One region of the Mesorhizobium sp. SEMIA396 genome, then DNA from elsewhere that is predicted to be linked to it. Evidence: predicted binding sites of a transcription regulator. Region 1 holds the regulator's gene; each other region holds the start of a gene.
The links. The regulator LexA, encoded in region 1, represses DNA repair genes until DNA is damaged. The targets are predictions, from matches to a motif close to TGTTCNNNNTGTGTTCNG.

Region 1 (7,181 bases):
ATTTGATCTGAGATGCGCGCCAGGCTTTCCTCGCGGCCGAGCACGGCGAGCACATCGAACACGCCCGGCGAGGTGCTTTTGCCGGTCAACGCAGCGCGCAAAGGCTGGGCCACCGCGCCGAGCTTGTGACTGCCGGCCGCTGCCACCTCGCGTATCGCCGCCTCCGCCGAGGCGGCTGTCCAGTCACTCGCAAGCCCGTTCAAAGCTTCGTGAGCACTGCGCAGGATCTTGCGGGCATCGTCGGTAAGCAGAAGGGCCGCCTTGTCGTCGATCGGCAGGGGGCGCGTGGCGAACAGGAAGGCCGCGCCATCGACGAGCTCGACCAGCGTCTTGGCGCGGTCCTTCAAGCCCGGAAGCGCTGCCAGCAACTGCGCCTTGGTGCTGTCGTTCAGGCGCGCGGCGATCGCCGGGCCACCTTCGAGATAGGGCAGGGTAGCGATGAAGATGTCGAACAGTCGGGCATCGCTCATGCGGCGCATATGCGCGCCGTTGATCGCCTCCAGCTTGGCGAAGTCGAAGCGCGCCGCGCCCTTGTTGACATCGCCGATGTCGAACCACGAGATCATATCCTTGATCGACATGATCTCGTCGTCGCCATGGCTCCAGCCAAGGCGCGCCAGGTAATTGAGCAGCGCCTCCGGCAGGTAGCCCATGGCGCGATAGGCCTCGACGCCAAGCGCGCCGTGCCGCTTCGACAGCTTGGCGCCATCGGCGCCGTGGATCAGCGGGATATGCGACATGGACGGCACGTTCCAGCCCATGGCGTTGTAGATCACGGTCTGGCGAGCGGCGTTGGTCAGATGATCGTCGCCGCGAATGATATGGGTGACTCCCATATCATGATCATCGACGACGACGGCATGCATGTAAGTGGGATTGCCGTCAGAACGCAGGATGATGAAGTCATCGAGATCCTTGTTGGGAAAGCGCACCTCGCCCTGGACACGGTCATGGACGATGGTCTCGCCGTCGGTCGGCGCCTTGATACGAATGGCGCCCTTGACGCCTGCGGGCGCCTCAGAGGGGTCGCGGTCGCGCCAGCGGCCGTCATAGCGGGGCGGCAGCCCCTTGGCTCTGGCGGCCTCGCGCATGGCCTCCAGTTCGGCCGGCGTGGCATAGCAATAATAGGCCTTGCCCATGCGCACGAGCTCCTCAGCCACCTCGCGGTGGCGCGGAGCACGCTCGAACTGCGACACCGGCTCGCCGTCCCAGCTCAGGCCAAGCCAGGAAAGCCCGTCGAGGATGGCAGCCGTCGCGGCTTCATTGGAGCGTTCGCGGTCGGTGTCCTCGATGCGCAGCAGCATCGTGCCGCCAGTGTGCTTCGCATACAGCCAGTTGAACAGCGCCGTGCGCGCGCCGCCTATGTGCAGATAGCCGGTGGGCGAAGGGGCAAAACGGGTGACGACCTTGTCGGACATGGAACTCTCGGAAACCATCTGAAGCGGGGTGCGGTTGCGCGGGCTTTCGCGCGCCCGGCGTTCATGTAGCATAGGGTGTCGAGGGCGCAAGGGGCAGACCCGATGGCTGGACGAGGCTGGGGCTCGGATCAGGGCGAGGACGCTGCCATCGGCGTCAGCGAACGGTCCCTGTTTGCGCCTCGGCCAGCCCCATTGCCGCCGCCATCGCCCCTTGTGCCGGATCCCGGCAAGGCGCCCTTGCAAGCGGATGTCGCCGCCTCTGTTCCTGTTGCCGAAACCGGCAGGATCGTTCGCGTGCGCCGGCAAATCAGCCTGACATCACTGCCTCGCCTGCGCCACAGCGTGAACACGGCGGCGAGCCTGGAACTCGACCGGGGCGTGGCCTTCCTGCTGGTGCCGGTCTGCCTGGCGATCGGAGCGATCGGCTATTTTTCGCTGACGGCTGAACCCGACTTTGCGAGACCTGTCGCGGTTGTCATCTTGACGGGGATCTGTGCGCTGGTCTCGCGCTCATGGCCAAAGACCCATCTGTGTTTCATGGCGGCGCTTTTGTGCGCCCTAGGACTGCTTGCTGCCAAGGTCGAGACGTGGCGTGCGGGCACACAAATGTTGGGCTCGGAAATCTCGACGCAGGTGACCGGCCGCGTCGTCTCGCTCGACCGGATGGAAACTGGCCGTATCCGGCTGACCATCGACGTGACGTCGACCGCAAGACCGAAACTGCGCTATGCGCCGGAACGGGTGCGGCTTTCGGCACGCAAGATCCCGGCTGACGTGACCGCAGGCTCCCTCATCACTGGATATGCCAAGCTTTTGCCGCCGACTGGGCCGGTGCGGCCGGACAGCTATGATTTCTCCTTCGACAGCTATTTTGCCGGCATCGGCGGCAGCGGGTTCTTTCTCGGCAACCCCAAGCTTGTCGTCAGCGACGGTGGCGACATGCCGCTGCCGGCCCGAATTTCCTCTAGCGTGGAAAATGCCCGCGAGGCCATCGCCGACCATATCAGGGCGAGCGTCGGCGGCGCCGAAGGCGAGATCGCCGCGGCGCTGATCGTCGGCGTGCGCGCCGGCATTCCCGATGACATCAATGAGGCGATGCGACGTACCGGCATCTACCACATCATCTCGATTTCGGGACTGCACATGGCGCTGGTCGCAGGCACCATCATGGGCTTGCTGCGCGGCGCCTTCGCCTTGTTTCCCGACTTTTCCGCGCGTCGCCCGGTCAAGAAGTATGCCGCCTTCGCCGCACTGTTCTCGATCGCGGCCTATCTCATCATCTCTGGAGTCGTCGTTGCCGCCGAGCGCAGCTTCATCATGCTGGCGGTGATGCTGATTGCCGTGCTGTTCGATCGAGCAGCACTCACCATGCGCAATCTGGCGATCTCGGCGATCGCCGTCATCGTGGTGTCGCCGCATGAGGTGGTCGGCCCGAGTTTTCAGATGTCGTTCGCCGCGACCGCGGCTCTGGTCGGCGCCTATGCCGGCTGGGCCGATCACCGCGCGGGAAAAGCAAGACCGCCGCCCCCAAAGCGATCCATGCCCGGTTTCCTGACGCGAAAGTTCGTGCTCGCGGCAACCGGCCTTGCCATGACCTCCATCATCGCCGGCAGCGCCACGACGCTGTTTGCCATCTGGCATTTTCAGCGTGTGTCGCCGCTCAGCCTGTTCGCCAATCTGGCGGTTATGCCGATCGTCACCGTCGTCATGTTCCTGGCTGTCGCAAGCGCGCTGCTGATGCCTTTCGGATTGGATTGGCCGGCCCTCTACCTGATGGGCAAGGGCCTGACGGTGATGATCGCCATATCGGGTTGGATCTCCGAACGTTCGCCTGTCGATGGGGTTGGGCTGATTTCGCAGCAATCTGTCCTGCTGGTGACAATTGCCCTGGTCATCGCGACGATGGCGACAACTTGGCTGCGGCTCGCTGCTCTGCCATTCGCGCTGGCAGGCTTGCTGACCGTCTCGGATACGCGCACGCCGGATGTGCTGATCTCGGAAGACGCCCGGCTGGTGGCGTTGCCGATCGGTGGCGGCGAGCTTGCCGTCAGCCGGGAACGGCCGAACGAATTCACCGTCGACAACTGGAAACGCGCCCTGACATCAGAAACCATCGTCGTGCCAGAGGTGTTCGACAAGAGCGATGGGCAATTCGACGTCGCGGACGCCGTTGAGCTACCGCCGGGATCGCCGTTCTATTGCTCCTCAGGCGTTTGCGTGGCCAGGCATATGTCCGGTGCGATCATTGCCTATGTCGAGGACCGCAAGGACACCTGGAAAGCCTGTGGCTTCGCCGAGCTGATCGTCATCAATGACGCCACCGCCTATGACGCCTGTCACAATCCGCTGGTTCTCGTCATCACCAAGCGGCAACTGGCTCGCAAAGGCAGTGCCGCGGTCTTCTTCGATCGCCAATCGGCGACCACGCCGGCGACAATCAGCTTCGCGGTGAACAGCCCATATCGGCCCTGGCACACGCAACGCAAATACTCTCGTGAGGCGAGGGGGCTGGCACCCTTCAAGAAACCCGAGAAGCCAGCGGCCAACCCGCAGCCGCCTCAGTAGCGGCGGATGAGGCCGACGAGCTTGCCTTGCACCTTGACCCTGTCTGGGCCGAAAATACGGGTTTCATAGGCCGGATTGGCGGCTTCGAGAGCGATGGAAGCGCCCTTGCGGCGGAACCGCTTCAGCGTCGCTTCCTCTTCATCGACCAGCGCCACGATGATCTCGCCGGGGTTCGCCGTGTCGGCATTACGGATGATGACGGTGTCGCCGTCGAAGATACCGGCCTCGATCATCGAGTCGCCCTTAACCTCCAGCGCATAGTGGGCGCCGCCCATGATCATGTCCGGCGGCACCGAGATCGAATGCGTCTGATGCTGGATGGCATCGATCGGCACACCGGCGGCGATACGGCCCATGACCGGTATCGACACGGCGGAGACCGCATCGTCATCATTGCCGGGCGAGGGCATCCGCGAAGGCGCCGGCTTGATCTGCCGGCCAAGGGCACCACCCTGACCGAGACTGCCCTGGATGACGCTTGGCGAAAACTTCTTTGCCGCGTTGAGGCCGGGCGCGATCGAGTCCGGCAATCGCAGCACTTCCAGCGCGCGTGCCCGGTTGGGCAACCGGCGAATAAAGCCGCGCTCCTCAAGTGCGGTGATCAGCCGATGAATCCCGGATTTGGAGGCAAGGTCGAGCGCCTCCTTCATCTCGTCGAAGGATGGCGGAATGCCGCTCTCCTTCAGGCGTTCATGGATGAACATCAGCAGTTCATGTTGCTTGCGTGTCAGCATGGCGGCCCCCAGATTACCTGAAACCAGAATCGAAAAACAAACCCAGAACAAACACTATCTGTTCCAGTTGTGTTCTGCAACCGTTTAAAGTTTAATGAATTTGTTAAGGCTGCTGAAATTATTTGGGCTTGCCAGCGGGTCGCGATCGACAGGCGCCAACCACGGCAATGCGCCTGCTCACATTGAAACCATTATGGTTAATGACCTGTGGCTCATCCTCGACCCAAGGCTTGGCATCATCTGCCGATCGACCTCCACAAGGGACGCTATCAATCTTCGGGACGTTCGTTTGCCGTGAACGAAACGGAGCCAAAACGCCAACGTCTGTTGGCATTTGTGGCTGGAATCAGCCCTCCGTCATCTGCCGGGCAGTGAGGGCGGCGACGGCAAATCGCGGGGATCGTTGCGTCAGGTAACGGCTTCCTTGACGGCGAAACGCTGGTCCTTCCATGCGCCCGTGCGCAGAATGTCTTCTAGCACTTGAACCGCCAGCCACACATCCTTGTAGCCGATATAGAGGGGCGTGAAGCCGAAACGGATGGTCGATGGCGCGCGAAAATCACCGATGACGCCGCGCTCGATCAGCGCCCGCATGATTTGATAGCCGTGATCGTGAAGGAACGACACCTGGCTGCCGCGCCTGGTCGCGTCGCGGGTGGTCTCCAGCGTGAGGCCATAGGCGCCGCACTTTGCTTCGACGAGCTGGATGAACAGTTCCGTCAGCGCGACGCTCTTTTTTCGCAATGCCGCCATGTCGACGTCGTTCCAGATGGCAAGCGCGCCTTTGAGCGCCCGCATCGACAGGACCGGCTGGGTGCCGCACAGAAAGCGGCGGATACCGGTGCCGGCAACATACCCCCGTTCGAAGGCAAAGGGCCGCGCATGGCCCCACCAGCCGCTGAGCGGCTGGCTGATATCGCCGTGATGGCGCTGCGCGGCATAGATGAAGGCCGGTGCGCCCGGACCGCCGTTGAGGTACTTGTAAGTGCAGCCGATGGCGAAATCGGCATTTGCGTGATCGAGCTCGACGGGCAGGGCGCCGGCGGTGTGGCATAGATCCCAGACGATCAGCGCTCCGGCCGCATGAGCCTTGCGCGTCAGCGCCGCCATGTCGCGCAGTTCACCCGATTTGTAGTTGACGTGGTTGACCAGCACCACCGCGACGTTTTCGTTGATCAGCTCTTCGATAGTGGGCGCGTCGACGCCCGCGAGGCGCAGCAGGACGCCGTCCCGTGTCGAGGCCACGCCTTCGGCGATGTACAGGTCGGTGGGGAAACTGTCACCCTCGGCGACGATGACCGACCGGCCCGGCCGAATCTCCAGCGCCGCATGCAGCACCTTGTAGATGTTGGTCGACGTCGTGTCGCAGACGACGGTCTGGCCGGCCGCGGCTCCAATCAGGCGTCCGAGTTGATCGCCGAGTTCGATCGGCATCTCGAACCATCCGGCCGTATTCCAGGCTCGGATGAGGTCCTGGGCCCATTCCTGGGTTGCCGCCTGCTGCAGCTCGCCGAAAACGGCATGAGACGCTGCCCCCAGTGAATTGCCGTCGAGATAGATCACCCCCTCCGGCAGAATGAAACGGTCGCGCATGGCCCGCAGCGGATCTGTGGCATCCATCGCTTCGACTGCGGCGAGATCAGGAAATCCACTCATGGTCAGTCAGTCCCCGGTTGTTCGCGAAGGGTGTTCCGCCGCCGCGCGTCGCTGTTTTCATTTCGACGATGTCAGAGCCGGGTGCGGACCGTCCACAGTTCCGGGAACAGCACCACCTCGAGCATCTTCTTCAGATACGAAGCACCCGACGTGCCGCCGGTGCCGCGTTTCAGACCGATGATGCGCTCAACCGTGGTGACGTGGTTGAAGCGCCAGCGGCGGAAATAATCCTCGAAGTCGACCAGCTTCTCTGCCAGTTCGTAGAACATCCAGTAGCGCTGCGGATCGCGGTAAATGGTTTGCCAGGCGACCAGCACCTCTTCATTCTCGGTTCGCGTCTCACGCCAGTCCGTGCGCTTGGCATCGGCACCGATGTCGAATCCGTTGCGCGCAAGCAGCAGCAGCGCTTCGTCGTAGAGCGATGGTTCGGTCAGGATCGCTTCCAGCTTTCCGCTCAGGTCGGGCCGGTGCTTGTGCGGCCCGAGCATGGCCAGGTTGCGGTTGCCGGCCATGAACTCGATGGCGCGATACTGCCAGGACTGGAAACCCGAGGACTGGCCGAGCGCGTCGCGGAACTCGGTGTATTCGCTCGGCGTCATCGTCCGCAGCACATCCCAGGCATTGTTCAGCTGCTCGAAGATCCGCGCAACGCGCGACAGCATCTTGAAGCTCGGCTCGAGCCGGTCGGCGCGGATGGAACGGATCGCGGCTCCAATCTCGTGTAGAGCGAGCTTCATCCAGAGTTCGGAGGTCTGATGCTGGATGATGAACAGCATCTCGTCATGCGCCGATGACAGCGGCGTCTGGG
Region 2 (7,181 bases), on a different contig from region 1:
GTGCCAGCGCCACGGCCGCGAAAGTCTTGCCGCCATTCTGGACGAACAGCCGCGAAAACAGGATGTGGCCGACCACCTGGCCGTCCTCTTCCGCCACCAGTTCGGCAACAGCGTCGCCGCCGGTCACCAGCGCGTCGACCAGACCGGCCTCCGCCTGCTGGCCGAAAGCGTGTTCCTCGACGAGGCGGATGGCCTCGCGATCCCGCGGCGTTGCCGCGCGTATCGACATCATGCTCATGAGAATTTCAGTCCTTTTTCGATCTTGGCCCCGCGCAGGAACTCCGACGCGGCAGCGGGCTTTCCGCCCGCGCGTTGAACTTCGACCAGCCTGATCGCGCCTGCCCCGCAGGCGACCGTCAGCCGGTCATCGAGAATTCCTCCCGACTCGCCCAACTCTTCCCAAAGCGACAGGCCTTGCGACAGCGTCGAGCGAAGCAGTTTCAGCCGCTCCTGGCGGCCGCCAATTCCTATCTCCGACCACGCGCCGGGAAAGGGTGACAGGCCGCGAATATGATTGTGGACCTCACTTGCTGAGCGAGTCCAGTCCACGCGAGTCTCGGATTTATCGATTTTCTTGGCGTAGGTCACCCCATCCACAGCTTGTGTGGTGAATGTCAGGGTATTCCTTTCCAGTCGCGCCAGCGCTTCCACCATCAAGGCAGCACCGACACTCATCAACCGATCATGCAGATCGCCGGCTGTCATATCGGGTTCGATGGCGCATTTTTCAACCAGCCCGACCGGGCCGGTGTCCAGCCCCTCTTCCATGCGCATCACCATCATGCCGCTTTCCAGGTCGCCGGCCATGATGGCGCGCTGGATCGGCGCGGCACCGCGCCAGCGCGGCAGAAGCGACGCATGGCCGTTGATGCAGCCGAGCCGGGTCGCCTCGAGAACCGCCTTCGGCAGCAGCAAGCCATAGGCGACGACCACGGCGACATCGGCCTGCAAGGCACGGAAAGCGGCCTGCTCGGCCTCGCCCTTGAGCGAAACCGGCGCCCGGACTTCAATGCCCAGCCGCTCCGCCTCGCGCTGCACCGGCGATGGCGTCAACTCCAGCCCGCGCCGCCCTGCGGCGCGCGGCGGCTGGGTATAGACGGCTGATATCTCATGGCCAGCCTCGGCGATCGCGCGCAAAGTCGGCACCGAAAACTCCGGCGTACCCATGAAGATGACGCGAAGGGGCATGGCCCTATCCCGCCAGCTTGCCCGGCGCCTTGTCCCTGGCAAGCTTCTTGAATTTCTTCACCACCATGTCGCGCTTCAGCTTCGAGATGTGGTCGATGAACAGGACGCCATTGAGGTGGTCGATCTCATGCTGCAGGCAGGTGGCCATCAGGCCCTCGGCCTCCATATCCTGCAATTTGCCGTCGCGGTCGACATATTTGACCCGCACGGAGGCCGGGCGTTCGACCTCGGCGTAATAATCCGGGATCGACAGGCAGCCTTCCTCATAGACCGAGCGCGCGTCGGCGCTCTCCAGGATTTCCGGGTTGATGAAGACATGCGGCGCCGGCGTCTCGTCTTCCTTGGCCAGATCGATCACCAGCAAGCGCAGCGGCTCGCCGATCTGGATTGCCGCCAATCCGATGCCCGGCGCGTCATACATGGTCGCCAGCATGTCGTCGGCTAATTTGCGCAAAGGTGCGTCGACACGCTCCACCGGCTTGGAAACCTGGCGCAGGATGGGGTCGGGAAGGATGATGAGCGGCTTGATCGACATGGCGTTCCACCTAAGACCTCCAGAGAAAAGCGTCAACCGGTAGGCTGGAGGCTCGTTCACGTTTTGATCTGTGCCGGCAGCGCGAATCGTTTATGCTGTCCACATGAATGATTTGAGCACCATCCTTTCCGAACCTGTCGCCCGGCTTGGCGCCACAACCGTCACGCTCGGCCATGCGCTGGCCTTCGGCGCTTTGCTGTTTCTGGCCCTGTTCGTGGCGCTGGTCATTGCGCTGTGGCGGTCGGCGAAGGCGCGCGCCGTCGCGGCTGCGGAAGCCGCCGATCATGCCCGCGATGCGGAAGTGCGGATGGCCGGCATTCTGCAAAGCCAGGCCGAAATGCAGGGTCGTATGGGCGCCATCGCCGAAGTGTTCGGCGCACGGCAGGCGGAGCTGACGCAGTCGATCGGCCAGCGCCTCGACGCCATGACCGGCCGGCTCGGCCAGACCATGACCGAGCAGACCAAATCCACGCATGAGAGCCTGGCCAAATTGCAGGAGCGGCTGGCCATCATCGATGTCGCGCAGGGCAACATCCAGTCGCTCGCCGGCCAGGTCGTGCAGCTGCAGGCGATCCTCTCCAATAAGCAGACGCGCGGTGCTTTCGGCCAGTCTCGCATGGAGGCGATCGTCGCCGACGGCCTGCCGCACGGCGCCTATGAATTCCAGGCGACGCTGTCGAACGGCAGCCGTCCTGACTGCCTGGTGAAGATGCCGAACGGCGCGCCGTCGCTGGCCATCGACGCCAAGTTTCCGCTCGAGGCCTGGAATGCCATCCGCGCCGCCGATGGCGCCGACCTGCAGAAGGCCGCCTCGCAGGCCTTCCGCCGCGACATCGAGATCCATGTCCGCGATATCTCGGAAAAATACCTGATCCAGGGCGAGACGCAGGACACCGCCTTCATGTTCGTGCCGTCGGAATCAGTGTTCGCCGAGATCCACGAGAATTTCGAGGCGATCGTCCACAAGGCGCACCGCGCCCGAATCGTCATCGTCTCGCCGTCATTGCTGATGCTGTCGATCCAGGTCATCCAGGCGATCCTCAAGGATGCCCGCATGCGCGAACAGGCGCACCTGATTCAGGGCGAAGTCATCCGGCTGATGGAGGATGTCGCGCGCGTCGACGAGCGGGTGCGCAAGCTGCAGGTGCATTTCGGTCAGTCGGCCAAGGACATCGACGACATCCTGGTTTCGACGTCGAAGGTCACCAAGCGCGGCCAGAAGATCGAGGCACTGGAATTCGGCGCGCAGCCCGACGGCGATGCCGCCGCGGACGCAGCGTCACGGGCTCCCGCCGCGAAGGTCGATACTGGCGCGCGCGTTGCCGATTCGAAAACCGGGCAGCTCAGGCTGAGGGTCGTTGAAGGCGACGATTGAGGCGCGGTGCCGGACCGGCGCTACTGCTCCTCCAACGTGGTCATGCCCTGAAATTCAGGCAGCCAGTGCAGCGCCGAGCGGTGCCATTTCTGCTGTGTTGGAATCAAATCCTGGCGCTGCCGCGCGGTCCCCACGCGAATCCCATAGACCTTGGGGCCATCGCCGACAGACGTGGCGTAAAGATGCGAGCCGCAGTCAGCGCAAAAGGCCTGGGTGCGCTTGGCGCCGCTCGCCACGATCTTGATGTAGATTTTCGGCGTGCCCTTGGTGATGCGGTAGTTGCTTTCCGGCGCCGGAACCGTCAGGCGAAAAGCCGTGCCGGTCAGTTGCTGGCAATCCGTGCAGTGGCAGATCGTGGTCTTTTCCGGGTCTACCTCCGCCTCATAGGTTATCGCGCCGCAGTGGCAGCCGCCGTCGATCTTCATCTTTGTTCCTCCTGAATCCCGGTAATCTAGCGGGTCAAGGCAGCCAGGCAATGGCGCGGCGCTAGTCCAGAGCCGGATCGGATGCGGTGTCGATCAGCTTGCGCCGCTTCTCCCAGGTGCCTGTCGTCTGTGGCTTGACGAACAGCCGCGTGATCTCCGGCATTTCCTTCTTCAGCTGCGCCTCCAGGCGCTCGACGCAAGCTTCGATCTCGGGCGCCGTCAAATGGTCCTCGAACTCGATGCTCAGGCCGGCGACGATCTCTGCCGGCCCCATATGGACGGTCAGGACGCCGTTCGCCCGCTGCACCGCCGGATCCTGCTGGGCGATCGCCAGCACCTTCATTTGCACTTCGGGCGATGCCGGCTCACCGATCAGCAGGCCCTTGCTTTCGCGGGCCAGGAAGATCGCTGTCGCCCCCAGGATCAGCCCAATGCCGATAGAGGCGGCGCCGTCGAGTTCCGGCATCTCCAGAACTTCCGCCGCCAGGATGCCGACGAACGCGACGATCAGGCCGAGAAGTGCTGCACTGTCCTCGAACAGTACGGTGTAGACGCTCGGATCCTTGCTCGACTGCACCGCCCGCAGCCAGCCCTGCTTGCCCTTCTGCTGGCGGAACTCCTTCAGCGCCACCCACCACGAACTGCCTTCGAACAGGAAGGAAAGGCCAAGCACGATGTAGGTCACCTCGGCGTTGGCGACCGGCTCCGGCGCCATCATATGGATCACGCCTTCGTAGAACGACACGCCGGCGCCCAGCGCGAAGACGAGGAGCGCGACGATGAAGCTCCAGAAGTAGAGTTCGCGGCCGTGACCGAGCGGATGAGTCCGGTCGGCCGGGCGGGCGGCGCGGTGCATGCCGTAGAGCAGCAGGCCGCCATTGCCGGTATCGACCAGCGAATGCACGCCCTCCGACAGCATCGCCGAACTGCCGGTGAAGGCGGCGGCGGCGAACTTGGTCAGCGCGATGGCGAAATTGCCGGCGAGCGCCGCGTAGATCACCTTTTTTGAGCCGCCGTGCCCGGCCATGGCATTTGTTCCCATTCAAGGCGCAGTCTAGCGGCCAGGCCGCTAAAGCTCCACAGGCATCACACCGCGCGAATGTCGGGTCGTCCAAGCCAGCGGTCATGAGAGATCGGCCTATGGAAAACGGCGACTACTCGACGATCTCGCTGGTCCACACCTTGAAGCCGGCAAGCGTTCCCGGGCCGAATATATGGGTCAGCGGCACGTCGGCGGCGTCGCGGCCGGAGGCGATCAGGATGCGGCCGATGCGCGGTGCATTGTTGCGCGGGTCGAAGACATGCCAGCGGCCGCCGAGATAGACTTCCATCCAGGCGCAGAAATCCATGCTCGCCCATGGTTTCGGCATACCGATGTCGCTGATGTAGCCGGTGCAGTAGCGCGTTGGGATGTTGAGCGCCCGGCAGAAGGTGACGGCGAGATGCGCGTAGTCTCGGCACACGCCGCTCTGTTCGCGATACGCTTCCGCGGCGGTGCGTGTCGGCCGAGCATTGCCGTAGTTGAAGACGATGTGGTTGTGGACGAAGTCGCAGACCGCCTGCACGCGCGGAATGCCCAGCGGCGTGTTGCCGAACAGCCGCCACGCTTCATCAGCCAGAAGGTCGCTTTCGCAAAAACGGCTGGGCAGCAGGAACAGCAGCGTGTCCGCCGGCAGGTCGCGAACCTCGTGCTGCCAGGCCATCAGATCGCCCATCTCGAAAGTGCCGGGATCGCGGATCACCGCGTCGGTGCCGAAGGTGAAACGCCCGGGCGGCGCGACGAACCGGTTGCACCAATTGCCGAAACTGTCGCGATAGCTTTCGATCGGCACCGGCGGGTTGGAAATCAGGAAATCCGGCCGCTCGAGATCGGAGGCACGCGAATAATGCACATTCAGCATCGCGATGAGCGGCGTTTCCTGCGGAAAGTCGAAGCTCATCTCGCAGCCGATGTGGATTCGCATTGTCGTCCTGACGGCCTGCCTGACGATCACCCGGCGAAGCTCGGGTCGATGCTGCAGTGCGAAAATGACCATCGCACGGACCGTCATGGTTTACGAGCAAATTAGAAACCGGTTGAAAGCGATCCGGCGACGCCGGCAACGGTCGCTAACCCCTTGCGGTCGGGCGGTTCTCTTGTTTCACTTGGCGTCCCACATCAGGAGGTACGAATCATGGCTAAAGGTGCGATGAAGGCAGGCAAGGAAGCCCGCAAGCCGAAGAAGGACGCCAAGAAGCCCGCTCCGGCTCCCGCGCTGAAGGCGCCGCCGGTCAAGGCGATGAAGCTCAAGGACAAGTAGGTCCGGCGATCCACTTCGCAATAAGGGTTACGGCCGGCGACACTGTTGCCGGCCGCTGTTGATCGAGCGCTCGAAATTCCTATATTGGCATGGCGGGGACGACCTCGCGCTTCCCCAAAATCCGGACGGGACGACCCGCCATTGTTTGACTGATCGTCGGACGCCGAAATCACCTTTCGGTCCGATGCTCTGATGGAGCGTTGTCGATGTCGTGGATTCTTCTCTTTTTCGCCGGCCTGTTCGAGATCGGCTGGGCAATCGGCCTCAAATACACAGATGGCTTCTCGAAACTGGTGCCGACCGTGCTGACCGTTGCCTCTATGGTCGTCAGCCTCACTCTGCTCGGCCTGGCGCTGAAGGCGCTGCCCGTTGGCACCGCCTATGCGGTGTGGACCGGCATCGGCACCGTCGGTACGGCACTGCTCGGCATCTGGCTGCTCGGCGAACCAGCCACCGCGATCAGGCTGGCCTGCATCGCGCTCATCGTCTGCGGCATCATGGGGCTGAAGTTCGCCGCCTGACGGTCTTTTGGTTTGCGCATGTCATCCTCCCAGAACCGGGACCAATATTTGGGCGACATGGGACAAACACCTTCAGGGCCGCTGTGAGGCGACCCTGATTGTCGAAGCTGGCTGCTTCGGTAATCCTGAGGCTAGCGGGCGGAGAAGCCCGGCGGCGTCCTGCCGGTGCGCTGCTTGCGTGCCGCATAACGCGCGTCACGCTTGGCCTTGCGTTCGGCTTCGTCGGCCAGAAAACGGGCGATGCGCTCGTTCTCTTCGGATTCCCGAATCTTGGCCTCAGCCTGTGCAGCTTCCTCGGCGGCGATACGTGCCGCTTCGGCTGCTGCCTCGCGCTCGGCCTTCTCGACCGCTTCGCGTGCCAGCTTCTCCTGCTTCAGCCGAGCCTTTTCAGCTTCGCGGATTTCGCGGGCCGCGAGGATCGCCTTGCGTTCAGCCTGCCGCGCCAGCACAGCGGGATCATCCGCCGCCGGCTTTGCCTTGAAGCGCTCGAGGAGCGCCTTCTTTGCCTCGTTTGCGGCATTGCGCCGCTCGAAAACGTCTTTTTCCCTGTAGATAGCCAAGTCCACTTCCCTGAAGTCAATTCGCGACGCTTACATACGCGCGAAAACCGAGAGTTCAAGCGCCAAAACGGCATGGCAGCCATGAAATTGTCGGCTGTTGCACTCGGGAGACGCCTTTGGAGCAATTTCAGGGAAGTGTGAAACGGTTTTCCCGGGAAAAGCGCGCAGCGCTTTCCCTTGGGAATTGCGACGAAGAGATTGAACCGAAAACGACATGCACTGTTCACCGTCGCGCCTCTGGCGGCGAGGTTGGCGGATGGCTACGTCTAGCGGCAAA
Region 3 (7,181 bases), on a different contig from region 1:
AAGCAGCGGATCGCGCTGGATGGCAAGCGCCGCCGGGCAGTCGAGGATGCGCTCGAAAAAATGCCCGCTGAGCAGCGAGCGGCCAAGGCGTTTCTCGGCCTCGGCATGTTCCCCCGGCATGAATTCGAGACGGCGGTCGAAATTGCCGAAGCAAGGCGTGCGCCCGGCGAAGTCGGCGATCTCTTCATGGATATCAGGCGGCAGGACCAGGCCTGAGAACAGCCCGTCGGAGCGCAACGCATCGACGACCGCTCCCCGTTCGACACCGGCAAACATCGTATCCCCGGCATTGGCGACCGGGCGGGCGCGTTTTGCGCCCAGCCAATGCATGCGGCGTCCGGGCATTGTGCGCGCCAACACGAACATCGGCAGCCAGGCAGGGTTCTCCCGCAGGTCCGTCAGATAGGTTGGAATACGTACGGCGATGCGCCGCAGCAGGCTGCCGTTGCGCGCAATGGCCTCGAGACTGGCCGCGCCGGATGTGTCGGGGGTTGAAAGCTTCATTGGGTCCTCGGCTATGAGAGCACCACCGATGCCGCATCGGTGCTCGCCTCTCGGCATGTCCAAACCCAATTCCCGCTTGAACGGAAGCTAACCCCGCGTCAGATTTTGTGCAATGCACAATGACCTGAGCAACTGCAAAAATCACGTCGACGAGCGGCGCTCCTGCTTGGCCGGCGCCATCCAGATCTCCGCGTCGAGCCGCTTCGTCGCGAGGCCGCGGGCGATGGTCCCGGCACTGCCGGCGCTCTTTGCCGCGGCAGCTGCCTGACGCTTGCTGATCAGCAAGCCGTCGGCCAAGGCGCGGTTTCCCGAAAAGACCCGGGCCAGGAATGGCGTGCGACTGGCTCGCGTGCGCGAAAACCGTGCCGCCATGGTCTGCCTGGCCGTGTGGGCGACAACTTCATCGATCCAGCCCTCCACCAGCCGCGCGCCCGGCTCCAGGAGCAGCAACCAATCCCCCTTGGCCTGGCGGATGCCGGCAGCGACACCGCCCGTCACGTACTGACAGCCGGCATGCTCGGCCACACGATGCGTCTGGTCGGTGGAGCCTGTGTCGCAGACGATGACTTCACGCACCACGCCCTCGACCGCTCCGCCAATCAGCGAGGCGAGCGTGCGGGCGAGGCCCTCCTCGTCATTGCGGGTTTCGATGAGAACACTGAGCATCCTTAGCCGAATAGCGGAAAGCGCCGGACAGCGCCAGTTTTTGCATCGCACCATAGAAAGTTCTTGCTTTGTTCCCACCAGTAAAATAGGAATAATTTCATGAACAGAGCGATTCGACACAACACGGACAGTCCCTGGGAGCGGGCGAAAATGGAACAGATCGTGCGCGCCGACATTGCAGCTTTCGGAGCAGGAAGAGCCGAGATGGCCAACGCGATGGTCGAGCAGAGCGGCATGCGTGTCCGCCCGGACCGCAACCGCGGCAGGTCGGCTGGCATCAATCCGTCCGGCCGGTTCGAGCCAGTCAGCCGGCACGTGTTCGACGATGGCTGGAATTCGCTGGAAGAACTGCCGCCTTTCAAGACCGAAGTGCAGGTAGAGAAGCCGCGCACCATCATCACCCGCAACGAATCGCCCGACATTTCCTTCGACCGTTCCATCAACCCCTATCGCGGCTGCGAGCATGGCTGCGTCTATTGCTTTGCCCGCCCGACGCACGCGTTCATGGGCCTGTCGCCGGGTCTGGATTTCGAATCCAAGCTGTTCGCCAAGCCTGATGCGGCGCGCTTGCTCGACAAGGAGCTTTCGAAGGACAGCTATCAGCCGCGCACCATCGCCATCGGCACCAACACCGACCCCTACCAGCCGATCGAGAAGCAATACCGGATCATGCGCGAAATCCTCGAAGTGCTGGAAGCGCGCGGCCATCCGGTCGGCATCGTGACAAAGTCCGCTCTGGTGACGCGCGATATCGATATCCTGTCGCGCATGGCCGAACGCGGGCTCGCCAAGGTAGCGCTGTCGGTGACGACGCTCGACCGCATGCTGGCGCGCACCATGGAGCCGCGCGCGTCGACGCCGACCAAGCGGCTGGAAGCGATCCGGCAGCTTTCGGATGCCGGCATTCCGGCGTCGGTCATGGTGGCGCCGATCATTCCGGGCCTGACCGATCCGGAGATGGAACGCATCCTCGATTCCGCATGTGCGGCGGGCGCGCGCGAAGCGGGCTACGTGATCCTGCGGCTGCCGCTGGAGGTCAGCCCGATCTTCAAGGATTGGCTGCTGCGTCATTATCCCGACCGCTACCGCCATGTGATGTCGCTGGTCCGGTCGATGCGTGACGGCAAGGACTACGATTCGGAATGGGGCAAACGCATGAAGGGCGCCGGTCCCTATGCCTGGCAGATCGGCCGGCGCTTCGAGATCACAGCCAAGCGGCTCGGCCTCAATGCCGAACGGCGCACGCTGCGGACCGACCAGTTCGTTGCCGCCGGGAAAGACCAGGTGCAGTTGACGCTGCTTTAAGAGACAATTCGTCGCGGTGGTTTGATCCGTCGCGGCACCAGAATCCCGTCCGGCCTGCCCCGGCCTGCAGACGGTGCCCTCCCGGTCCGGCGCCCCACCCGACCCGGAGGGACTTGCGGAGAATCAGAGCCGATGCGAACCTCGCCGCAACATGGCTCGCGCGCGTTCTGATTCTCCGCCTCTCTTTGAGATCATCGAGAAGCCCGACTTCTCCTTCGAGACGAAGGCGATGGCGGAGGGCCTGTGGCCGGTTGCCGGGATGGACGAGGCCGGCCGTGGCCCCCTGGCCGGGCCGGTAGTCGCCGCGGCCGTGGTGCTCGATCCCGCCAACATTCCCGACGGCCTCGACGATTCCAAGCGCCTCAGCCATCTGCAGCGTGAAGCCTTGTTCCTGCGAATTCTCGGCTCTGCGCAGGCGGTCTCAATGGCCTCCATCAGTGCCGAGGGTATCGACGGCAGCAACATCCTCAAGGCAAGCCTGGAAGCCATGCGCCGCGCCCTGGTAGGGCTGTCGGTCAGACCGAAGCTCGCCCTTGCCGATGGACGCGACGTGCCGCCTGGCCTGCCTTGTGAAGGGCGCGCGCTGATCAAGGGCGACCAGCGTTCGCAGTCGATCGCCGCCGCCTCGATCGTCGCCAAGGTGATGCGTGATCGCATGATGTGCGGCTGCGGCAACCATCACGACCGTTACGGCTTCGAAGTCCATATGGGCTACGCCACGCTTCGCCATCGCACGGCAATCGAGGCGCATGGCCCGGTGGCGCGGCTGCATCGCGTATCGTTTTCGCCGTTCAGGCTGGGTGGCGCTGAAGTGGTCGAGGAAGAGAGCTTCGTCGGAATGGATAGCTGATCTCCCCCCTCGAGGGGGAGATTATCCCCGCCCACAACAAAAAGCCGCCAGGTTGCCCGGGCGGCTTTCGATGATTGGCTAGCGGGACCCTCTAGTTCAGCTTCGACTTCACGTCCGCAAGCGATGCCTTGAACAGATCGGCACCGGCCTTGGCGTCGATCTTGCCGGCAAGCAGCGCGCGCGCTGCCTCTACGGCGATGTCGACGGCGCTGGCGCGGACTTCGCTGATGGCGTCACGCTCGGCCTGGCCGATCTTCTGCTCGGCAAGCGCGGTGCGCCTGACAACATAGTCCTCGGTCTTCTTGTGCGCTTCGGCGGCAAGCAAGTCGGCTTCGCGCTTGGCGGCGGCGACGATGTCGGCGGCCTCCTGCTCGGCTTCCTTGCGCTTGCGCTGATACTGGCCAAGCAGTTGCTGGGCTTCCTCGCGCAGCCGGCGCGCTTCGTCGAGTTCGTTGCTGATCCTTTCGGCGCGGGCGTCGAGCGCCTTGGCGATCAGGCGAGGCACCTTGATGTAGACGGCAATGCCCAGGAAGATGACCAGGGCAACCGTGGCCCAGAGCGTCGCGAGAGATGTGGCGTCCATGATGCGCTCCTCACCGGGCCACGGATTTGACCGCGGCCGCGATCTCTGCCTTGCTGGCCTTGCCGCCAACCAGGGCTTCGACAATCGCCGAAGCGGTGTCCTCGGCGATGCTGCCGACTTCCTTCATGGCATTGGCCTTGATGGAAGAGATGCGGGCCTCGGCTTCGCCAAGCTTGGCGTCGAGCGCGGCCTCGACCTTCTTGCGAGCGGTGTCGGCCTCGGCCTTAGCCGCGTCGTTGGCCTGCTGGCCGATCGCGTTGGCCTTGGTCTTGGCTTCCGCCAGTTCCTGCTCGTAGGCAGCAACGGCAGCGTCGGCCTCGCCCTTCAACTTGGCCGCCTGATCGAGATCCTGCGTGATGCGATCGTTGCGGACATCGATGATGCCGCCGACGCGCGGCATCACAACCCGCTTCAGGAAGAGATAGAACAGCCCGAAGGTGATCGCCAGCCACAGAAGCTGCGACGGGAACGTCGCCGGATCGAATGGCGGAAACGTGCCATGCGCTTCAGCAGGCACACCGGTGCTGGAATGCGTGTCGCCTTCCGTAGCAGCGTGGCTGGTATCGGCTGATGGCGCGGACTCTTGCGCAAAGGCAGATGTCACGAACATGGACTATCCCCGAAATTCAGGCCCGCCGCTCGCGCGGCCGGCCTGTCCAATCTTCCCGAGTGCTCAGCCGAACAGGGCCAGAAGCGCGATGAGAAGCGAGAAGATGCCCAGAGCTTCGGTCACGGCGAAACCGAAGATCAGGCGGCCGAACTGGCCATCGGCAGCCGACGGGTTGCGCAGTGCGCCCGCGAGGTAGCTGCCGAAGATGTTGCCGAGGCCAATGCCCGCACCACCCATGCCCAGGCAAGCGATGCCGGCGCCGATGTACTTTGCTGCTTCTGCGTCCATTTGTTCAACTCCTTTGGATCTAAAATTCCGTTGCGATTCCATCCGGCGCCAATGTTGGAAATTCTTGGGCCGGAAACTTTTGGACCTAGTGCCCGGGGTGCAGGGCGTCGTTGAGATACATGCAGGTCAACACGGCAAAGACGTAGGCCTGCAGGAAGGCGACCAGCAGTTCCAGTGCCGTCAGCGCCACCGCCATCGCCAGAGGCAGGATCGAGCCGGCGACGCCGACCGCGCCGAGCGCGCTCAGGCTGACCACGAAGCCGGAAAACACTTTCAGCGTGATGTGGCCGGCGAGCATGTTGGCGAACAGACGAACCGAGAGGCTGACCGGGCGCGACACGAAGGAGATCACTTCGATCAGCACCACCAGTGGCAGCAGGAAGACCGGCACGCCATGCGGCACGAACAGTTTCAGGAAGCCGAGACCATGCTTCATGAAGCCGTAGACGACCACGGTTGCGATCACCAGCACGGCAAGGCCGAAGGTGACGATGATGTGGCTGGTGACGGTGAAGAAATACGGGAACAGGCCAAGCAGATTGGCGACGAGCACGAACATGAACAGCGAGAACACGAGAGGGAAGAACTTCATGCCTTGCGTGCCGGCGGCATCGCGCAACATGTTGCCGACGAACTCGTAGGCCATCTCGGAGACCGACTGAAGCCGCCCGGGAACCAGGCTGCGGCTTGACGTCGTGAGAAACAGGAATCCAGCCGCGACGATAACGGTTGCGACCATGAACAGTGCCGAATTGGTGAAAGACAGGTCATAGCCCCCGATGTCGATCGGAATCAGCTTGTTGATATGGAACTGGTGGATCGGATCGACCTTGTCAGCTGCCACGTTCAAACCCCGTCAATGCCGCGTACGGCCTCGTTACCATTACCGCACATGGTGCGCGGTCATTTCTTGTCGTCTTGGCCACGGCGCGATTTATCGCCCTGTCCAAATTCTGCCACAACGCCGGCGGAACGCATCACATTGAGCACTCCGGCGCCAAAACCAAGCAGCAGAAACACGATCAGACCCCATGGCGATGTCCCCGCCAGACGGTCGATGATCCAGCCGATGCCGGCACCCACCACCACCCCGGCGATAAATTCGCTGGAGAGTTTGAGCGCCTGACCGTAACCGGCCACACTGCCCGCTTTCGCGTCGTCTTTCCCCTCGAGCCGGCCCGGCCGCCTTGTCGCAAGCGAAGCTTCAAGGTCACGGCGGCGGCGCTCAAGATCGTCGTCGCGGATGTCGGGCTCATGCTGATTGCCGCGGCCGGTTTTTCCGGTTCCGTCTGGCCCATTCTTGTCGGCCATCGCACCCCCCCTGCCCGGTCAGACCGTCACCGTCCGTCCGCTTCTAAAGTCGCCGGCAACATAGTTAGAGGGTTTGCGCCCGTCAAGCCACGGGCGGAAGTTCATTGCCATGTATTTTAGGCAATAAAATCAATGAATTAGAAAGGTGCGACATCGTGCCCGCCATGATGACGAAGATGCATGGCGCGAATCCCCCGCGCAATGGCCCTTTGATCGGCTGCGCGCCACATCAAAGATCAGCGGCTACTCCGCACTCAGCTCCAGCCGCCGCCATAGGTCCGATAGAAGATATGCAGGCCGATCTTGGTCATCTTCTGCATCGTGCGCGCCCAGCCGGGATGGACATATTGCGCATAGTAGTGGGTCGACGATCCGACCTCCGGGATGAAGATCTTGCCGGCAGTGACGGCCATGGCGATCTCCTTGGCGGTCTTGTAGGCGGCTGGGCTATCGATGCGCTTCTTCCTGCCGTCGCAGGCGAAGGAGAACTGGCAGCGGTTGAACCAGCTGTCGTTCTGGTAGACGACGCCGCAGATCGAATTCGGATAGGTCGGGTTGCGGACGCGGTTGAGGATGACCTGGGCGACGGCGGCCTGGCCGCGCACGGATTCGCTCCTCGCCTCGAAATAGATGCCGTTGGCAAGGCATGCCTGCTCCTTCTGGGAGAAGACACTGGCGGGCAGCGGGTTCTGGATCCACGAATGATCGCCCTTGGCCATCGGCGGAATGAAGCGGCCCTCATTGGGCTGCTCGTCCTGAAGCAGGGCTTCGAAGGGCGATGCCTTGGCATAGTCAGGCTCGGACTGCGCGTAGGCGGTGGCCAGCACGTCCGGATGGTCGTTGTTGACCAGCGCTGCCAGCATGGCCGGCACGCCGGGATCCGGCTTCCTGTCCTCGCGCGCATGGAATGCCGCGGCGATCTGGATTTCCTTGCCTTTGATCTGCGGCTTGGCGAAAGCCATTTTCAGGCCGCTGTCCATGCTGGGCCGCAGCAAGGAGGAGGTGCGCTCGAAGATCGAGCCGGCGTTGAAGTTCTTCGGCGGTGCGACGGGAGACATCTGGAC
Region 4 (7,181 bases), on a different contig from region 1:
CATCGGCCTCGAATGCGCCAGGCATATGCTGGCGGCCGGCGCCACCGTGGTGCTGGTCGACCGCGCCGAGGCGACGCTGAACAAACTGTGCGCCGAACTCGGCCCCAAGGCGATCCCGCTGGTCATCGACCTGATGCAGCCGGCCAGCGTCGCCACCATGATGCCGCAGATTCTGGAGAAGGTCGGCCAACTCGACATCTTCCATGCCAATGCCGGCGCCTATGTCGGCGGCGAGGTGGCGACCGGCGATCCCGACGCCTGGGACCGGATGCTCAACCTCAACATCAATGCCTGCTTCCGTTCGATCCAGGCGGTGCTGCCGCACATGATCGAGCGCAAGACGGGCGACGTCATCGTCACCAGTTCGATTGCCGGACTGGTTCCTGTGGTCTGGGAGCCGATCTACACGGCCTCCAAGCACGCCGTGCAGGCCTTCGTCCACACGGTGCGCCGGCAGGTCGCCAAGCACGGCCTGCGCGTCGGTGCGGTGGCGCCCGGCCCGGTGGTGACGGCGCTGGTCGACGACTGGCCGAAGGCCAAGCTCGAGGAAGAACTCGCCGCCGGCGGCCTGATGCAGCCGCGCGAGGTGGCCGAAGCGGTGATGTTCATGCTGACCCGCCCGCGCAACGTGACGATCCGCGATCTGGTGATTTTGCCGCAGAGCAATGATTTGTGAGTGGGTGAGGAATAGGGAATAGGCAGTAGGCAGTAGGCAGTAGGGGGAAGATAAAGGCACGACCTTGCTGTCGAAAACGCTTCTTGCTCCCTATCCCAACTCGCTAATCTCCTACTGCCTACTGCCTACTGCCTACTGCCCTGAACCGAAGGTTTCCCCCATGCCTAATTTCCTCGGCATCGACGTCGGCACCGGCAGCGCGCGGGCCGGGGTGTTCGACCACACTGGAAACATGCTCGCCTCTGCCAAGCGCGATATCGAGGCCTGGCGCGAGGCCGGCGACATTGTCGAGCAGTCGAGCAACGACATCTGGCGGGCGGTGTGCGCGGCCACGCGGGAAGCGGTCGCTCAATCGGGCGTGGCACCCGAGGCGATCGCCGGCATCGGGTTCGACGCCACTTGTTCGCTGGTGGTGCTGGGCGAGGGCGGCGTGCCGCTGCCGGTGAGCAGATCCGGCAATTCGGAACGCAACATCATCGTCTGGATGGATCATCGCGCGGTCGAGCAGACGCGCCGCATCAACCGTAGCGGCGAGGCGGTGCTGAACTATGTCGGCGGCGTCATCTCGCCGGAGATGGAAACGCCGAAACTCCTTTGGCTGGCCGAAAACCTGCCCGACACGTTCAACGCCGCCTGGCAGTTCATGGACCTCCCCGATTTCCTCACCTGGCGGGCGACCGGCAGCCTTGCCCGCTCGGTCTGCACGGTGACTTGCAAATGGACCTATCTGGCGCATGAAAGCCGCTGGGACGAGGCCTATTTCCGCACCATCGGACTAGGGAGCCTGGCCGACGAGGGGTTCGCGCGCATCGGCACGCAGATCGTGCCGGCGGGTGGCGCACTTGGCGGCGGGTTGACCGCGCAGGCGGCTGCGGACCTTGGCCTCGTCCCCGGCACCGCGGTAGCGGCCGGTCTGATCGATGCGCATGCCGGTGGCGTCGGTACGGTCGGTGCGCGCGGCGCGTTCGGCAGCGTTCTGTCGCGCATGGCCTATGTTTTCGGCACCTCGGCCTGCACCATGTCGTCGACCGCGGCGCCGGCCTTCGTCGACGGCGTCTGGGGTCCGTATTTCTCGGCCATGGTGCCGGGCCTGTGGCTGAACGAGGGCGGCCAGTCGGCAGCCGGTGCTGCTATCGACCATCTGGTGCGCATGCATCCCGCGGCTGCCGAAGCGACCGCCAAGGCGCAAGCCGAGGGGCTCAGCCTCAGCGCCTGGCTGTCGTTGCAGGCGCAAAGCCGCAATGGGGCCGCGGCAACGCCGGCGCTGGTCGGCGGCATCCATGTGGTGCCGGAGTTTCTCGGCAACCGCGCACCTTTCGCCGACCCGGACGCGCGCGCGCTGATCGCCGGGCTCGATCTCGACACCAGCCTCGACAGCCTGGTCGGGCTCTATGTCGCCGGGGTCTGCGGGCTGGGCTATGGCGCGCGCCAGATCGTGCGGGCCGAGCATGACAAGGGCATTGCCGTCGACACCATCGTGGTCAGCGGCGGCGCCGGCCAAAGCCCGCTGGTGCGCCAGCTGCTTGCCGATACCACAGGCATGGTGGTGGTGGCGTCGACCTCGCCGGAACCGGTGCTGCTCGGCTCGGCTATGCTGGGCGCGGTCGCCGCCGGTGCCTACAGGGATCTGACGGGGGCGATGGCCGGCATGTCGGAACTCGGCGAGGTCTATCATCCCGACGCTACGCTGGGCGGCTGGCATGCAAAACGCTTCGCGGCGTTCGAGCTGCTGCAGCAGGCGGGCAAGGCGATCAGGGGCTGAGAAACTGTTTCGAAAGGCCAGCGACTCCTGCCCGGCTCTGTCAGGAGTGTGGCGAACACCGCTTGGCGATGATGCCGGAAGCTGGCAGCTTTGTTCCGTCGCGACGAGGTAGGCGGCAGGAGCAGGAGGCCTGATGGCAGACGACAAATCGCCAGTGCCATTCGCATCGGACAGCGTGCCATGGACGGAATGGTCCGATGTGCCGCGCTTTGCCGTGCGCTACCGGCATCTGTCGCTGGCCGCCCTAGGCGAGAATTACCATGTCGGCGTGGCGATCGAGGAACTGCCGCCGGGCAAGCAGACCTCACCGGCGCACTACCACATTTTCGAGGAAGAGCATGTCTTCATCCTCGAAGGGGCGCTGACCGCTTATGTCGGCGACGCCGCCTACGCCATGAAGGCCGGCGACTACATCTGCTTTCCGGCTGGTGCTGCGGCGGGGCATTGCCTCATCAACACCGGCGACGCGCCGTGCCGCTATGTCATCGTCGGCGAGCGCAACCCGAATGACGTGGTCGTCTACACCGCCTCCAACAAGGTGCTGGTGCGCGCGCTGGGTAGCCGTGCGCTCTTCGATCTCGCTGCAACTCGAACCTACTGGGACGGCGAGAACACCGGCCTTGCCGCCGGCGATCCGCTGCCGTCGGGTGTGATGTCCGGTATCACCAAACCCCCAGCCGTGCCGATCCCGCCTGTCGCCAGCGATGCCGTCGAATGGAAGGTCGAGGGCGAAGGCCCGCGGTTCGGCGGCCGGTCCAGGCATCTGACCTATGCGGCTTTGGGACTACCAGACTATCATGTCGGCATGCTGATCGAGGCGCCGGCCCCCGGCATGCGCCTGGCGCCCAGGCACTACCACATGCTCGAAGAGGAGCACGCGCTGATTCTGGAAGGGCAGGTGACGCTGCTGCTTGGCGAGGAGCGTCACGAGATGAAGGCCGGCGATTATGTCTGCTTTCCCGCCGGCCTGGCGGTCGGGCATTCCTTCCTCAACAGCGGTACGGAACCGTGCCGCTATCTGATGATCGGCGAGAAAAATCCCAACGAGGTCTGCGTCTATCCCGATTCCAACAAGATGGCGGTCGACGCCTTGCGCCGGCGCGACGGCATTTTCGACATGGGAGCGGTGAGGCGGTACTGGGACGGCGAGGAGACGGAATAGCGCCCGGCGGTCCCGGGTTCACAGTTCCTTCTCCGCCAGCTCCCTGAATTCGTCGGGAACCGAGCGCGCGGCCTCCAGTGCCACCGTGCCGTAGCCGACCGCCTGTTTGCCGAAGCGTTCGCGGATCTTGTCGATGGCGCGGTCGGCGTCGAAGCGTGCCAGGCCTTTTCGGGTGCCGGGCCGGCGTTTCTCGTCGGCGAGGCCGAGCGGCAGTTCGAGCTGCAGCTCGAAGCTTTCCTCAAGATGCGACACCGAGATCGCCAGCAGCGAGATCGTTCTTTCGTGGGGGTTGTCGGCGAGGACGCCGCGCACCAGATCGCCGGCGATCTCGGCCAGCATCGCGGTCGCCGAGATCGGCTGGTCAAGCGTGATCGAGCGCGTGACGGCGCTGAGATCGGCAAAGCGCACGCGTACCGTCACCGTGCGGCCGGGCCGCGCCTTGGCGCGCAGCCGGCTGGCGACACGGTCGGCCAGATGCAGCAGAGTGGGCACGATGATCCGCGCTACGGCGGGTTTTTGGCCCAGCGCCGATTGGGCGCCGGCCGAATGCGCGCGGCTATGCGTTTCGAGCTTTCGCGGGTCGCGGTTCCATGACAAGGCGGCGAGCTTTTCGCCGGCGGCGGGACCGAGCAGCCGCGTTAGCGCGCCGCTGTGCGTCCTGGCCAGCTGGCCGATGGTCTCGACGCCGATTTCCGCCAGCCTCGCCCTGATCGCCGGGCCGACGCCCCACATCAGCCCGACCGGCAGGTCGTGCAGGAAAGCGAGCTCGCTGCCGGGGTCGACCACCACCAGCCCGTCGGGTTTTGCCACCTGGGAGGCGATCTTGGCCAGATGCTTGGTGCGCGCCACGCCGATCGAGATCGGCAGGCCGAGTTCGGCCCGCACGCGGCGGCGGATGGTCGTTGCGATCTCCTGCGGCGAGCCGAACAGATGCGTGCAGCCGGCGACGTCGGCAAACGCCTCGTCGATGGAGATGCGCTCGACCACCGGGGTAAAATCGTCGAGCACCTTGATCGCCGCGTCGCCCAGCCGCTGGTAGTGGCTGAAATTGCCGCCGACGAAGATCAGCTGCGGGCACAGCTCACGCGCCTTGCGCCCCGGCATGCCGCCGCGCACGCCGAAGGCGCGGGCCTCATAGGAAGCGGCGAGCACGACGCCGCCGCCCACCGCGATCGGCTTGCCGCGCAGCGACGGATCGAGCAACTGCTCGACCGAGGCGTAGAAAGCGTCGAGATCGGCATGCAGGATGGTGGCTGTCGTTTCCATCCCGACCGCACATCACAGTTGCTGATAGAATTGGAACAAATAAAGAACAAGCACGGGTCGTTGTCAAGCGAGGGGCGATTTGTGCAGCAACAGCCAAGCCAGTTCGAGCGCAATCACCTAGACAATATGCTCCGCCCGCAGCGCCGCCTTCATCCGTTCCAGTTCCGCCTCGCCACCCGCCGCCAGTTCTTCGGCAATCCGCGCCAGCCTATCGTCGGCCTTGCGGTGCTTGCTGCCCCAGGCGCCGAGCGTCGCCAGCACCGGCAAGAGGTCGATACCTGCCTCGGTCAGCCGGTAGACCGTTCTCAAGCCATGCGTCGGGTCGTCGCTTCTGGTGAGGATGCCTTCCTCCTGAAGCGTCTGCAGTCGCTCGGCCAGCGTGCGCGAGGAGATGCCTTCGTCGGATTGCAGGAATTCGCGAAAGTGCCTTTTGCCGGCGAAAGCCATGTCGCGGATGATGAGCAGCGTCCAACGGTCGCCGATCAGTTCGAGCGACAGGTTGATCGGGCAGTCGGATTTTTCGCGCGTCGACATCTATGGTTCCATTTTTAAATCACTTTACTATTGACATCGTTTTGGCCTTGCGTCAACGGTTCCAAATGTAAACTATTTTGCGATGGCCGTGAGGAGAATGACGGTGAAAAAGCTGGTCCTGCAGATGCAGATATCGGTCGACGGCTTTGTCGGCGCCACCGAGGACCATTCCTGGCAGCTCTGGGAGTGGGGTGACGAGAGCGCCTGGGACGATGCGCTGAAGCAGGACTTCAACGCTGTCTTCGCAGGCGTCGATACCATCCTGCTCAGCCGCAAAATGGCACAGGAGGGCTACCTCACCCATTGGGGCACTGCGGCGAAGAAGTTTCCGCACGATCCGTTCTACGCCTTTGCGCAGCGCATCGTCGACGCCCGCAAGGTGGTGCTCAGCAACAAGCTCAAGCAATCGGCCTGGGAGCCGGCTTGGGAGCGCACCAGTGTGGCCAGCGGCGACCTGCCGCGCGAGGTCAACGCGCTGAAGACGGGCGAGGGTGGCGACATTGCCGTGTTCGGCGGCGCCGGTTTCGCGTCAGCGCTGATCGCGGCCGGGCTGGTCGACGAGTTCCAGCTGTTCGTCAACCCGGCGGTGCTGGGGGCGGGCCGCCGGGTTTTTGATCAGGGCGGTTTTAGGAACCTGCGGCTGCTCGGCTCGAAGGCCTATGCCTGCGGCATGGTGGTCAGCCGTTATGCACCGGCGGGGTGAGGGGAACCTCCATCTTCTCCCTGCTCACTTCGCATCGTGGAAAATAATCCCTACCGTGTGGCGCATGCCTGAGCGCAGCCGGCTGACGCCGTGGCGCAGATTGACGCGGTAGTTGCCTTTGGTGCCCTGCACCGGCCGGTTGTGGACGGCGAACACAACGGCGTCGCCCTGCCGCAGCGGCACCACTTCGACTCGGCTCTGCATGCGCGGGCGCTGCTCGGTCAGCGCGAACTCGCCGCCTGTGAAATCCCGGCCCGGTTCGGAGAGCAGGATCGCCACCTGCAGCGGAAAGGCGAGATCGCCATAGAGATCCTGGTGCAGGCAGTTGAAGTCGCCAGGCACATATTGCAGCAGCAGCGGCGTCGGCCGTGTCTGGCCGGCGGCATGGCACTGCTCGAGAAACGCGGCATGCGTCGTGGGATAGCGCATGGCCTGCCCCATGCGCTCGTTCCACCGATTGGCGACCTCGGCCAGCCTGGGATAGAGCGCGCTGCGCAGGCCACCCAGGAGGTCGGGCAAGGGATAGCGGAAATAGCGGTACTCGCCCTTGCCGAAGCCGTGCCTGGCCATATGGATGTGGCTGCGGAAATGCTTCTCCTCGGGATAGAGGTCGGCGATCTGTCGGCACTCTTCGGGCGACAGCAGCTTTTCAATCACCGCGCAGCCGAAGCCGTCCAGTTCGGCGGCAAGGGCGGGCCAGTCGTAATCAGCAACACGTGTCTGAGCAGCTTCAACCGCCGATGCGGCAACCTTGGCATGGGCATTCATATCGTAGCCTCCTTGTAGAGCAGGGCGCGCTTGCGCTCGACGCCCCAGCGGTAGCCCGACAGCGTGCCGGCGGCGCGGACAACACGGTGACAGGGAATGCCCAGCGCGATTGCATTGGCCGCACAGGCCGTCGCCACGGCGCGGGCGCCGTTCGGCTGGCCGATATGCCGGGCGAGCGCGGTGTAGGTGATGGTGCCGCCGCACGGGATGCCTCGGAGCGCCTCCCACACGCGCTGCTGGAATGGCGTGCCGTGGCGCAGGTCGAGCGGCAGGTCGAAGCCGACGCCGGGCATTTCGATGAAGCGCGCGA

Region 2: the regulator LexA is predicted to act here: its motif matches at 1,777-1,794, upstream of NP503_RS10815 (DNA recombination protein RmuC).
Region 3: the regulator LexA is predicted to act here: its motif matches at 1,229-1,246, upstream of NP503_RS05300 (PA0069 family radical SAM protein).
Region 4: the regulator LexA is predicted to act here: its motif matches at 4,898-4,915, upstream of dinB (DNA polymerase IV).

What each region holds. Positions count from the first base shown of each region.
Region 1 covers NZ_JANIFC010000010.1:261,818-268,998, reverse strand. The annotation lists gene gltX (glutamate--tRNA ligase) at 1-1,418, opposite strand, end outside; gene NP503_RS23915 (ComEC/Rec2 family competence protein) at 1,521-3,983, shown strand; gene lexA (transcriptional repressor LexA) at 3,977-4,717, opposite strand; gene kynU (kynureninase) at 5,126-6,373, opposite strand; gene kynA (tryptophan 2,3-dioxygenase) at 6,445-7,181, opposite strand, start outside.
Region 2 covers NZ_JANIFC010000003.1:273,078-280,258, reverse strand. The annotation lists gene NP503_RS10830 (GNAT family N-acetyltransferase) at 1-238, opposite strand, end outside; gene fmt (methionyl-tRNA formyltransferase) at 235-1,188, opposite strand; gene def (peptide deformylase) at 1,193-1,723, opposite strand; gene NP503_RS10815 (DNA recombination protein RmuC) at 1,827-3,098, shown strand; gene NP503_RS10810 (GFA family protein) at 3,119-3,523, opposite strand; gene NP503_RS10805 (cation diffusion facilitator family transporter) at 3,585-4,550, opposite strand; gene NP503_RS10800 (transglutaminase family protein) at 4,678-5,487, opposite strand; gene NP503_RS10795 (hypothetical protein) at 5,698-5,823, shown strand; gene sugE (quaternary ammonium compound efflux SMR transporter SugE) at 6,030-6,344, shown strand; gene NP503_RS10785 (DUF6481 family protein) at 6,476-6,904, opposite strand.
Region 3 covers NZ_JANIFC010000002.1:73,119-80,299, reverse strand. The annotation lists gene NP503_RS05310 (hypothetical protein) at 1-504, opposite strand, end outside; gene NP503_RS05305 (glycosyltransferase) at 646-1,170, opposite strand; gene NP503_RS05300 (PA0069 family radical SAM protein) at 1,321-2,475, shown strand; gene NP503_RS05295 (ribonuclease HII) at 2,627-3,325, shown strand; gene NP503_RS05290 (F0F1 ATP synthase subunit B) at 3,417-3,908, opposite strand; gene NP503_RS05285 (F0F1 ATP synthase subunit B) at 3,919-4,518, opposite strand; gene NP503_RS05280 (F0F1 ATP synthase subunit C) at 4,582-4,806, opposite strand; gene NP503_RS05275 (F0F1 ATP synthase subunit A) at 4,892-5,650, opposite strand; gene NP503_RS05270 (AtpZ/AtpI family protein) at 5,710-6,117, opposite strand; gene NP503_RS05265 (cell wall hydrolase) at 6,372-7,181, opposite strand, start outside.
Region 4 covers NZ_JANIFC010000001.1:630,350-637,530, forward strand. The annotation lists gene NP503_RS03120 (SDR family oxidoreductase) at 1-676, shown strand, start outside; gene NP503_RS03125 (FGGY-family carbohydrate kinase) at 837-2,438, shown strand; gene NP503_RS03130 (cupin domain-containing protein) at 2,572-3,600, shown strand; gene dinB (DNA polymerase IV) at 3,619-4,866, opposite strand; gene NP503_RS03140 (helix-turn-helix domain-containing protein) at 4,984-5,400, opposite strand; gene NP503_RS03145 (dihydrofolate reductase family protein) at 5,504-6,103, shown strand; gene NP503_RS03150 (2OG-Fe(II) oxygenase) at 6,128-6,871, opposite strand; gene NP503_RS03155 (methylated-DNA--[protein]-cysteine S-methyltransferase) at 6,868-7,181, opposite strand, start outside.